Linked DNA regions of Pseudophaeobacter arcticus DSM 23566. The protein of the gene in region 2 interacts with the protein of the main gene of each other region in a pairwise test. Links are inferred from orthologs where the notes say so. Each region holds a gene or a part of one and is shown on either strand. Other genes may lie near its edges. The genes, in order: ARCT_RS0110705, rlmB and tsaE.

What was found.
Region 1: the proteins of rlmB (region 2) and ARCT_RS0110705 interact in binary tests that used the Escherichia coli proteins (3 or more experiments, as listed by UniProt). The link is inferred for Pseudophaeobacter arcticus DSM 23566 from one-to-one orthologs.
Region 3: the proteins of rlmB (region 2) and tsaE interact in binary tests that used the Escherichia coli proteins (3 or more experiments, as listed by UniProt). The link is inferred for Pseudophaeobacter arcticus DSM 23566 from one-to-one orthologs.

The regions. Positions count from the first base shown.
Region 1 is NZ_KI421507.1:1,403,730-1,406,840, forward strand. What follows is about bases 1-2,958. They hold ARCT_RS0110705 (NAD(P)H-hydrate dehydratase), read left to right. Parts: upstream 1-602; coding sequence 603-2,315; downstream 2,316-2,958. Other genes in these bases: glnA (type I glutamate--ammonia ligase), read right to left, coding at 1-39; ARCT_RS0110700 (P-II family nitrogen regulator), read right to left, coding at 79-417; ARCT_RS25850 (Hint domain-containing protein), read right to left, coding at 2,296-2,865. UniProt on the Escherichia coli protein: Bifunctional enzyme that catalyzes the epimerization of the S- and R-forms of NAD(P)HX and the dehydration of the S-form of NAD(P)HX at the expense of ADP, which is converted to AMP.
Region 2 is NZ_KI421507.1:910,716-913,691, reverse strand. The notes cover bases 121-2,943. They hold rlmB (23S rRNA (guanosine(2251)-2'-O)-methyltransferase RlmB), read right to left. Parts: upstream 2,017-2,943; coding sequence 1,225-2,016; downstream 121-1,224. Other genes in these bases: ARCT_RS0108250 (DUF2478 domain-containing protein), read right to left, coding at 2,614-2,943; ARCT_RS28355 (hypothetical protein), read right to left, coding at 819-1,193; ARCT_RS0108265 (YHS domain-containing (seleno)protein), read right to left, coding at 256-705. Also shown: more of ARCT_RS0108250, read right to left, coding at 2,944-2,976. UniProt on the Escherichia coli protein: Specifically methylates the ribose of guanosine 2251 in 23S rRNA.
Region 3 is NZ_KI421507.1:3,709,604-3,712,629, forward strand. Bases 136-3,008 are described here. They hold tsaE (tRNA (adenosine(37)-N6)-threonylcarbamoyltransferase complex ATPase subunit type 1 TsaE), read left to right. Parts: upstream 136-1,241; coding sequence 1,242-1,775; downstream 1,776-3,008. Other genes in these bases: ARCT_RS0122445 (PAS-domain containing protein), read left to right, coding at 136-1,131; ARCT_RS0122460 (aminoglycoside phosphotransferase family protein), read left to right, coding at 1,762-2,769; ARCT_RS0122465 (nucleotidyltransferase family protein), read left to right, coding at 2,769-3,008. Also shown: more of ARCT_RS0122445, read left to right, coding at 1-135; more of ARCT_RS0122465, read left to right, coding at 3,009-3,026. UniProt on the Escherichia coli protein: Required for the formation of a threonylcarbamoyl group on adenosine at position 37 (t(6)A37) in tRNAs that read codons beginning with adenine.

The DNA.
Region 1 (3,111 bases), 490 kb from region 2 along the record:
TTCGTCTTTGATCATCTGGAGAACTGCGTCTGTGCTCATTCCCTTGGTCCTTCTGATTTTGATGTCAGGTAGTATTGTTTACAGTGCGTCCGTGCCGGACTCGCCGGTACGAATACGGATGGCCTGTTCGACGGGCGAAACAAAAATCTTGCCGTCGCCAATCTTGTCGGTTTTAGCAGCGTCAATGATGGCTTCAATGGCGGCTTCGACCTGATCGGCCTCGAGCACAACCTCGATCTTCACTTTGGGCAGGAAGTCGACAACATATTCTGCACCGCGGTAAAGTTCGGTATGGCCTTTTTGGCGGCCAAAGCCTTTGACTTCGATGACGGAGAGGCCCTGCACGCCTACATCCTGTAGCGCTTCCTTCACCTCGTCCAGTTTGAACGGCTTGATGATGGCTTCGATCTTTTTCATGCCTTGGACTCCTCACAACCTTGTCGAAGCTCGTCAGATCATTTCTTATTGGTGACGACAATGCGCTGTGCTGTCTCAGGGGGAGCAAGCTGGCAGATTTGAGTGCATCTGATTAAAAAATAGGCGATGCGCCCTAAATTTGTGCAAAAGTGAATCGCCAGGTCTTTGGGAGAAGGAGAGCCCTCATGATGGAACTGCTAACGGCCGCCCAGATGCGTGCCATAGAACAGGCCGCCATCGAGTCGGGGGAGGTCACGGGGCTGGAGCTGATGGAGCGCGCGGGCACCGGCGTGGTGGAGGCCATCTTTGAGGAATGGCCGGAACTGGAATTGGTCGGACAGGAGGGGGGCGCTGCCCCCGATCCTGCGGATCCCCCCCGAGGTATTTTGGGCAAGATGAAAGCCCTGGTGCTTTGTGGTCCCGGAAACAATGGTGGTGATGGCTTTGTTGTGGCGCGATTGTTGCGGGCGCGTGGCTGTGAGGTGGAGGTGTTTTTCTTTGGAGAGGCTGCGCACCTGCCGGCGGATGCGCGGGTCAATTTTGACCGGTGGTCAGAAATTGGGGCGGTGAAGCCGTTACAGGATGATGTATTTGATGGATGGCCGGATGAGACTTCGGGGGTTCACATTGTCATCGACGCCCTGTTTGGTACCGGATTGGCACGCCCGTTTTTGCAATGCCGCCATTTGTCGAGGAGGATGAACAGCTGTTCCGAGTTGGCCAGAACGAGAGATCTGTTTCCCAGGGTTGTTGCCGTGGATATTCCCAGTGGGCTTTGTGCGGATTCCGGGGCGTGGCTCGGGGATGATCAACCGCTTGATTTTGCGGGGCTGGCAAACCTGACCGTGACCTTTCACAGTTTGAAGCCAGGGCATTTCTTGGCTGATGGGCCTGCAAGCTGCGGCAAAGTGGTCTGTACGGATATCGGGTTGACTGCGCCATCAAAGCTGGGGTCGTTGTCGCGCAACGCTTTGATTGAGATGTATAATGACAATCGCCCTGGGCGGCATATTGTGTCTTTGGTTGGCGGTGGAGGGGAGCCCCACCTGTCGGCAAAACAGGGGCCGCATAAGTTCTCCCATGGTCATGCTCTGGTTTTGTCGGGGGGGCATGGCCGGACAGGGGCGGCGCGATTGGCGGCGCGCGGAGCGTTGCGGATTGGTGCCGGGCTGGTGACACTGGGGTCGCCCCGTTCGGCGATGTTTGAAAATGCAGCACAGCTGACAGCGATCATGCTGCACCAGATTGATGGTGCCCATGGGGTAAGTGAGCTGTTGGAAGACAAGCGGTTCAATGCCCTGTGTCTTGGCCCTGGGCTGGGCCGGGGGATGGATACCCAGGCGGTGGTGATTGCCGCCTTGAAAGCGCGGCGCGCGACTGTTTTGGATGCTGATGCGCTCACTCGATTTGAGCGCGATCCGCAGGTGCTGTTTGATTTGCTGCATGAAGATTGTGTGCTCACGCCACATGGGGGGGAGTTTGCAATACTGTTCCCGGATCTGGCGGCAAATCTTGCCGCGAGACCGCAAACAGGCCCGGCCTATTCCAAGGTGGATGCCACCCGCGAGGCCGCCGCGCGGTCGGGTTGCGTGGTGCTGTTCAAGGGGGCTGATACGGTGATTGCTGATCCAACAGGGCGCTGTTCGGTGAATTCAGCGCAGTATGAAAGGGCAGCGCCGTGGTTGGCCACTGCCGGGGCAGGGGATGTGTTGGCCGGGTTTATTACCGGGCTTCTGGCGCGCGGGTTGTCGCCAATGGCAGCGGCAGAGGTTGGGGCCTGGCTGCATGTGGAATGTGCCCGACAATATGGCCCCGGCCTGATTTCTGAAGATCTGCCAGAGCAACTGCCAGCCGTGTTGAACCGGCTGGAGCAGGGGGCTAGGCGCATGGGGCTGTGATGCGGGATTGGGTTGTGATGCGGGATTGGGCGCTGAGAGCTGCCCTGGCCGCTGCAACCTCTAGCCCGCTGGCATAGATGATATGGGGGCGGCTAAAGCGCAGAACTGTCAGCGTCATCTGGCGCAGCCCAAGATCGCAGATGAACTCCCCATCGACCAATGAGGCGGCCCGCGCCAGAGCCTGTGGTTTGCCAAAAATGGCTTTGGCCCGCCAATCACGAAGCAAGACCTGCTGGTCGGCAGGCAGGATCACATCACAGTCCGGGCGGCTGTCCCCCAGAGAGCCGGGCGCAAACCAAATGGCTTTGGTCGTGCTGAGATGCTGCTCTACCGCGAGACAGCTCACCAGTCCCAGATCGCGCGAGATGATGCTGTCGCCGGGCCTGAGTGTCTCGACCTTGCAGTCGCCGCGCCGCGTGAGCAACAGGGTGCCGGGTAGAAACCCGATAGAGATGGTCTGCGTGTCATTGACCTCGGGAGGGGGATGGTGCGGGCGCTTTGCCGGAGTCGCAAGCAACGACCCCGCAGGCCAAGGGGCTTGCGATTTCACGGTTTTGTACTCTTTTTGCCTCAAGTGTTTTTTGACCAGCCTAGGAGAGATCAAGGATCTGGTCGCGTCAATTTTTCCAGGCGGCTGCATAATGCGTTAATTTTTTCAGGATTGTTGCGCTCCTGCATTGTTCTGATTTTGGTGAAATTAGCGCTCGCATCCGATTGCAACCTTTGCTATCCACCGCGGCACGCGAAGAGTGATTTGCGAAACGTGCGGGTGTGGCGGAATTGGTAGACGCACCAG
Region 2 (2,976 bases):
CATCGCCTAGCCCATAAGCGACAGAAATTTGAGGGGATCAGCACCCCGCCTCAACAGGCCTCTCAGCACCCCCCGCTAAAGCCATAAAAAAGCGCCCGAAAGCCAAAGCTCCGGGCGCGAGGTGTGGAACGAGGGACATTGATAAAGATCTACGGTGGTTCCGCTCCGCAGTCCCTATAGATGTAGGATGGCAACAATTAAAAAAAAGATGCCAGAAGGTATTTTTTTAAAAAAATACCTTATTCGGGGCAGCCGTCAGTCCCGCAAAACCGCAGGCCAGTTGCCACGCGCCGCCTGCATTAGCTCAGGCTCTGCCGCCTGCCAGATCGCCTCGACAGAGGCGTTGTTGAGCAAGAACAGCTCACCATCTTCGATCCGCCACAGCCGGGGGTCCCCATGCGCCAGATAGCCCTGCGACACCGCATAGGCACAATAGCCGCCAAACACCGGTGCATAGGCACGGGGATTCGCCTCAAACTGCGCCTGATTGCCAGAAGAGGTAAAGCGCCAAAAAACGCCTTTCCACATCAGCGCAAACTCCTGACGGCCAGGCACCGCGCCCTGCCCTTCAAAAAAGGCGACAACATCATAGCCATCCAGCGCCAATCCATTGTGCGCAGAAAAGATCGGCGGCTCTGCCCGCGCAGATAGCGGCGCAAGACCTATGATCAATAGCAAAGCAGCAAGCGTATGGCGCAGTACCAATGGGGCCTCCGAAGGGTGCAAACAGGACAGGCCCAAATCTGGCCTAGAATGGGCGTTTTGCCTAGATGGGTTACGGATTTGTGATCTCACCGTGAGTGTATATGTGGGGGTGATCAGTCAAAAATATCCTCCACCAGATCGACAGCTTCCGACAATAGCGACTGAAAAAGCCCTTTGCGCTTTTTGATCTTCTTGCCCCTGGTGATTTTGCGGGGCGCATTTTTTCCATTTGTGCCCTTTGTCTTTTTGCCCCCGGGCCTGGTCGGCGCCACAGCAGCCCAGCCCGGCACCGCCCCCGGCAGGCAGGCGCCCTTGCCGGGGGCAAGGGGACGTGCCTTTTGGCTGGACAGCGGCGCGCCGCAGGTGCCACAGACAAGCGCCGAGAGACCACCGCCTGCGCCACCCGAATGCCCGGGCAAAAAGCGCGACTGCACGCCACAATAACAACAGCTCAGTATCTTGCCGCCATAGGCGCCGCTTTGTGCCATTTCCCCCTTGCCCTCATGCTGCCCTGCGGCCTCAGGACCGCTCTAGACTGGCATATAGGGCAATCGCCGCAGCATTTGAGACATTGAGCGAGCCAAACCCGCCGGCTGCGTCAATTTTCACCAGGTGATCAACTGTTTCCTTGGTTTTTTGCCGCAGCCCGGGGCCTTCGGCCCCCAGGACCAGGGCCACCGGCAGATCCTTGCGCCCCGCAAGGCAGCTCTCGATGGTCTGCTCGGCCTCGCCATCCAGCCCCAGCACCACATAGCCCATGTTCTGCAGCTCGGTAATGGTATCGGCCAGGTTGCGCATCCGCAGATAGGGCTGGCGCTCCAGGGCGCCGCTGGCGGTTTTGGCCAGGGCACCGGTTTCCGGCGCCGAATGGTGCCGGGTGCCGATGACGGCGCTGGCCCCAAAGACTTCGGCAGAGCGCAAAATGGCGCCCACATTATGCGGGTCGGTCACCCGATCCAGCAATACCACCCGCGGGATTTCGGCACCAATGCAGTTTTCCGACAAAGAGCCCCAGTTCAGCGGCATCACTTCCAGTGCGGCCCCCTGGTGCACCGAGTTTGGATCCAGCGGCGCGTTGAACCTGCGCGGCTCCACCAATTCGGGCTCGATCCCAGAGGCCGCGATGGCCTCTTCCAGCTTGTTCTGAGCATTCAATGTCACAATAAGGCGCAGTTTTTCCCGTTTTGGGTTCATCAGCGCATCACGCACGGCATGCAGCCCAAAGAGCCAGACGGTCTCAGCGCCACCGGCCTTTTTGTTCTGCTCCTTTTCGATCACCCACTGGGGCTTTTTCGTGGGTTTCTTTGACATCGTTCTCTCCAGCAAAAGGAATTTCAGGTTCGGGCAAAAAACTTGTGTTTTTTCTGTTGACGCCCCTTAGGTGCGCTAGTAATCACGCCCTCACAGCAGGTCAACAGCGACTTGCTAGTGGGCGACAGGCCGCAAGGTGTGGCAGGGGACTGTAACTCCCTCGCGGAGACGCACGCCTGGTTCGATTCCAGGGTCGCCCACCACTTCCTCATCTAAGCGGGAAGTGAAAATCAAATAATACCAAATATTTATGGAAAACAGAACTTTCACCTTGGTGACATAAGTTGGGAATTCCGTAGGGTTTCAGTCCCACCACAGCCGATCACAGGATGGCGGAGCTCTGGCAAATGCCCAAAAGCGTGCCCCATTCTATTGGGACCGGGCTATTGGGACCAGTCTATTGGGACCGGGGCGGATATTGTTTTCGCAAATGGGTCCCCAAGCGATATCGGACGGTTGATACCCGACAGCTTGTAGTCATCAGCTCGTAGTCATCTGTCTGCATACTTAAAATAAACTGGAGGCTGCCAAGACGGCCGTCGCTGTGGAAAACCATGTCACAGGATAGCATGTCACAGGATAGGTATGGGCAAAGCCTCAGGTCTCTGCCAGCGCCTGCTCGACCCAGGCAACCAAGCCGCCAAGCTCATCGGCGCCCTGAACGGCCATCCCGCCAGAAAAGGCCTTGAAGGGCTCAACGTTCATCCGATTGACGCCTGACACCACAACCATCCCCTGGGCCAGGGCCTCCCCTATGACCGGGCGCATGCCACGACCGTCGGCTTCGTGTTTGCCAAATTTATTGACGATCAGGACCTGTGGGCGGGGCTCTGCCTGCAGGCTGCTGGTCACCTGCCCCACCGCCTGCTCCAGTGCCTCAGGGTTCAGACGGCACCCACGAGCACCAGCGCCCAAGGATTGCGAAATGCGAATGGTCTCGCCATCGGGCAACACCCGTAC
Region 3 (3,026 bases), 2.8 Mb from region 2 along the record:
CTGGATCAAGAGCTCACCACCCTGCGCGCTGCGGTGCATCAGGCCCCCTATCCGGTCTGGCTGCAATCCGAAGAGGGTGCCGTGACCTGGTCGAACCTCGCCTATGATGATCTCAGCCATAAGCTCCGCGGGCGCGATGCCGAATTCTCTGAACCCCTGTTCGACAATCTGGATGAGCCTAAAAAAAGCGGCAGGGCTGAGCGGATCTCAATCCCGATGCCAGAGAGCAGCAAACGCCTGTGGTACAATATCTCGACCACCGAAACAGAGGCCGGCTGGCTGTGCCATGCGGTGGATGTAAACGCCGTGGTCGATGCCGAGGTGGCCCAGCGCAACTTTGTGCAGACACTGGCAAAAACCTTTGCCCAGCTCTCCATCGGTCTGGCGATCTTTGACCGCAACCGTCAGCTGGTGCTGTTCAACCCGGTTTTGATTGATCTTACCGCCCTGCCTGCCGGCTTTCTCAGCTCGCGACCCACACTGATGACCTTCTTTGACCGGCTGCGCGACCAGCGCTTGATGCCCGAGCCAAAGAACTATTCCAGCTGGCGCCACCAGATCGAAGATCTGTTGGAGGCCGCCGCCGAAGGTCGCTATCAGGAAACATGGTCCCTGCCCTCGGGCTCTGTCTATTCGGTGTCGGGACGTCCCCACCCCGATGGCGCCATTGCCTTTCTGTTTGAAGACATCACCGCCGAGGTTACGCTAACCCGTCAGTTCCGGTCTGAGCTGGAAATGGGTCAGTCGATCATGGACCAAATGGGCGAAGCGATTGCAGTTTTTGCCAATGACGGCACCATGACCTTCTCGAACGAGACCTATCATTCGCTGTGGAAAATGGATCCTGACGCCAGTTTTGCCAAGGTCTCCATCATGGATGCGGCCCGCGTTTGGCAGGATACCTGCAGCGCCACGCCGGCCTGGGGAGAAATCCGCGACTTTGTTGCCGGCAGCGATGGCCGCACCCCCTGGTGGGCGCGGGTGCAACTGCGAGACGGCACACCGCTGCTGTGCAAGGTGACTGCAATCCAGAATGGCGCAACCATGGTTAGCTTTCGGACCCCAGAGCCAGGCCTTCCACCGATGGAACAGCAAAAGTTCGCCATCACGGATCAAAGCAGCTCTGCCTGAAACCCAAGGCAAATTTTTAAAACCCCAAACCCAGAAGGGGCGCGATCATCAGCCAGGTGATTGCGCCCTTGGCGCTTGCAGCCCGTGCAACCCAGATGCATTGTGCAGCCATGACCAAACCCAGTGATCCCGCCCGTTCTGACCCGCGCTCTTCAACAGCGGCACACAGCCCGATTTCCTGTCAGCTGACCTCGCCCGAGGCGACGGCAGATCTGGCGCAGCAGCTTGCCGCACAGCTGCAGCCCGGCGACTGTCTCTTGCTGGAGGGGCCGATTGGGGCAGGTAAAACTCATTTTGCCCGGAGCCTGATCCAATCGCTGATGTCTCATCCCGAAGATGTCCCCTCCCCCACATTCACTTTGGTGCAAACCTACGAGGTTCCATCGGGTGAGCTGTGGCATGCGGATCTCTACCGTCTTTCTGCCCTTGAAGAGATTGAAGAACTTGGCCTGTTTGAGGCCTTTGACGACGCCATCTGCCTGATTGAATGGCCCGATCGCCTGGCCGAGCTGACACCGGCACATGCCCTGCATCTCAAGCTCACGCTGGATCCCGCAGAGGAAGATTGCCGTCACCTGACCCTGACCTGGAGCGATGCCAAATGGCAAAGCCGTATGGATGAGATAGCACATGACAGACCGTGACAGCCAGATTTCGGCATTTTTGCACCGCACCGGACGCGGCGACTGGAGCCGTGAGCCACTGGCCGGCGATGCCTCGGCGCGCCGGTATGAGCGACTGACGAGCCCGGATGGCCGCACCTTGATCCTGATGGATGCCCCTCTTGGCAGCGGCGAGACCATTCTCCCCTTTGTCCGTATCGCCAACTACCTGCGATCCCTTGACTTCAGCGCCCCTGCCATCCTCGGCGAGGATGCAGATAACGGCTTTTTGCTGACCGAAGATTTTGGCGATCAGCGGTTCTACGAGGTGCTCGAACAGGATCCCCGTCAGGAGAAAGCGCTCTATTCACTGGCCACCGATTTTTTGGTCCAGCTGCACAAAGTCTCAGGATCAAAGGCACTGCCCGGCCTGGATCATCTGGGCCCCCGCGTCATGGCTGAAATGTCCGGCCTGGTGATCGAGCGCTATTGCGACGCCATCAACGGCAGGGGCGATTCGGATCTGAAAACCCGGTTTGAAAACCAGTTTGAGGATATCCTGCGCCAGACCGTGAAAGAGGACATGGTTTTTGTGCATCGGGATTTTCACGTGCAAAACCTGATGTACCTTCCTGATCGCGAGGGTCTGGCACAGGTCGGCGTGATTGATTTTCAAGACGCCCGCATAGGCCATCCCGCCTATGATCTTGTGTCCCTTCTGCAAGACGCCCGCCGGGATGTGCCTGCCGCCATCGAGTCCCGCATGATCAACCGATACCTGGATGCCTCTGGACTGGATGAATCCGGGTTTCGCGGTGCCTATTCTGTGATCGGCGTCCAGCGCAACCTGCGTATTCTGGGCATTTTCGCCCGGCTGTCGCAGGACTTTGGCAAACCCCAATATCTGGAGTTGATACCACGCGTCTGGACCCATGTTATCAACGGGTTGGAGCATCCGGCCCTTGCTCCTTTGGCGGAATTCTTGTTGCCAGAACTGCCTGCTCCCACCCCTGAAAACCTGGCAAAGCTGCGCTGATGAGCCTCACCATTCCTCCCCGCAGCTGTCCCAATGTGATGCTCTTTGCCGCCGGTTTTGGCACCCGCATGAAGGCGCTGACCCAGACCTGTCCCAAACCGATGATCCCGGTCGGCGGCCAGCCGTTGATCGACCATACGCTACAGCTGGCCCAGGCAATCCAGCCACAACGGATTGTCGCCAATCTGCATTACCTGCCGCAGGTACTGGAGGCGCATCTTGCGCCCAAGGCGGTGCTGCTGAGCCATGAAAGCCCA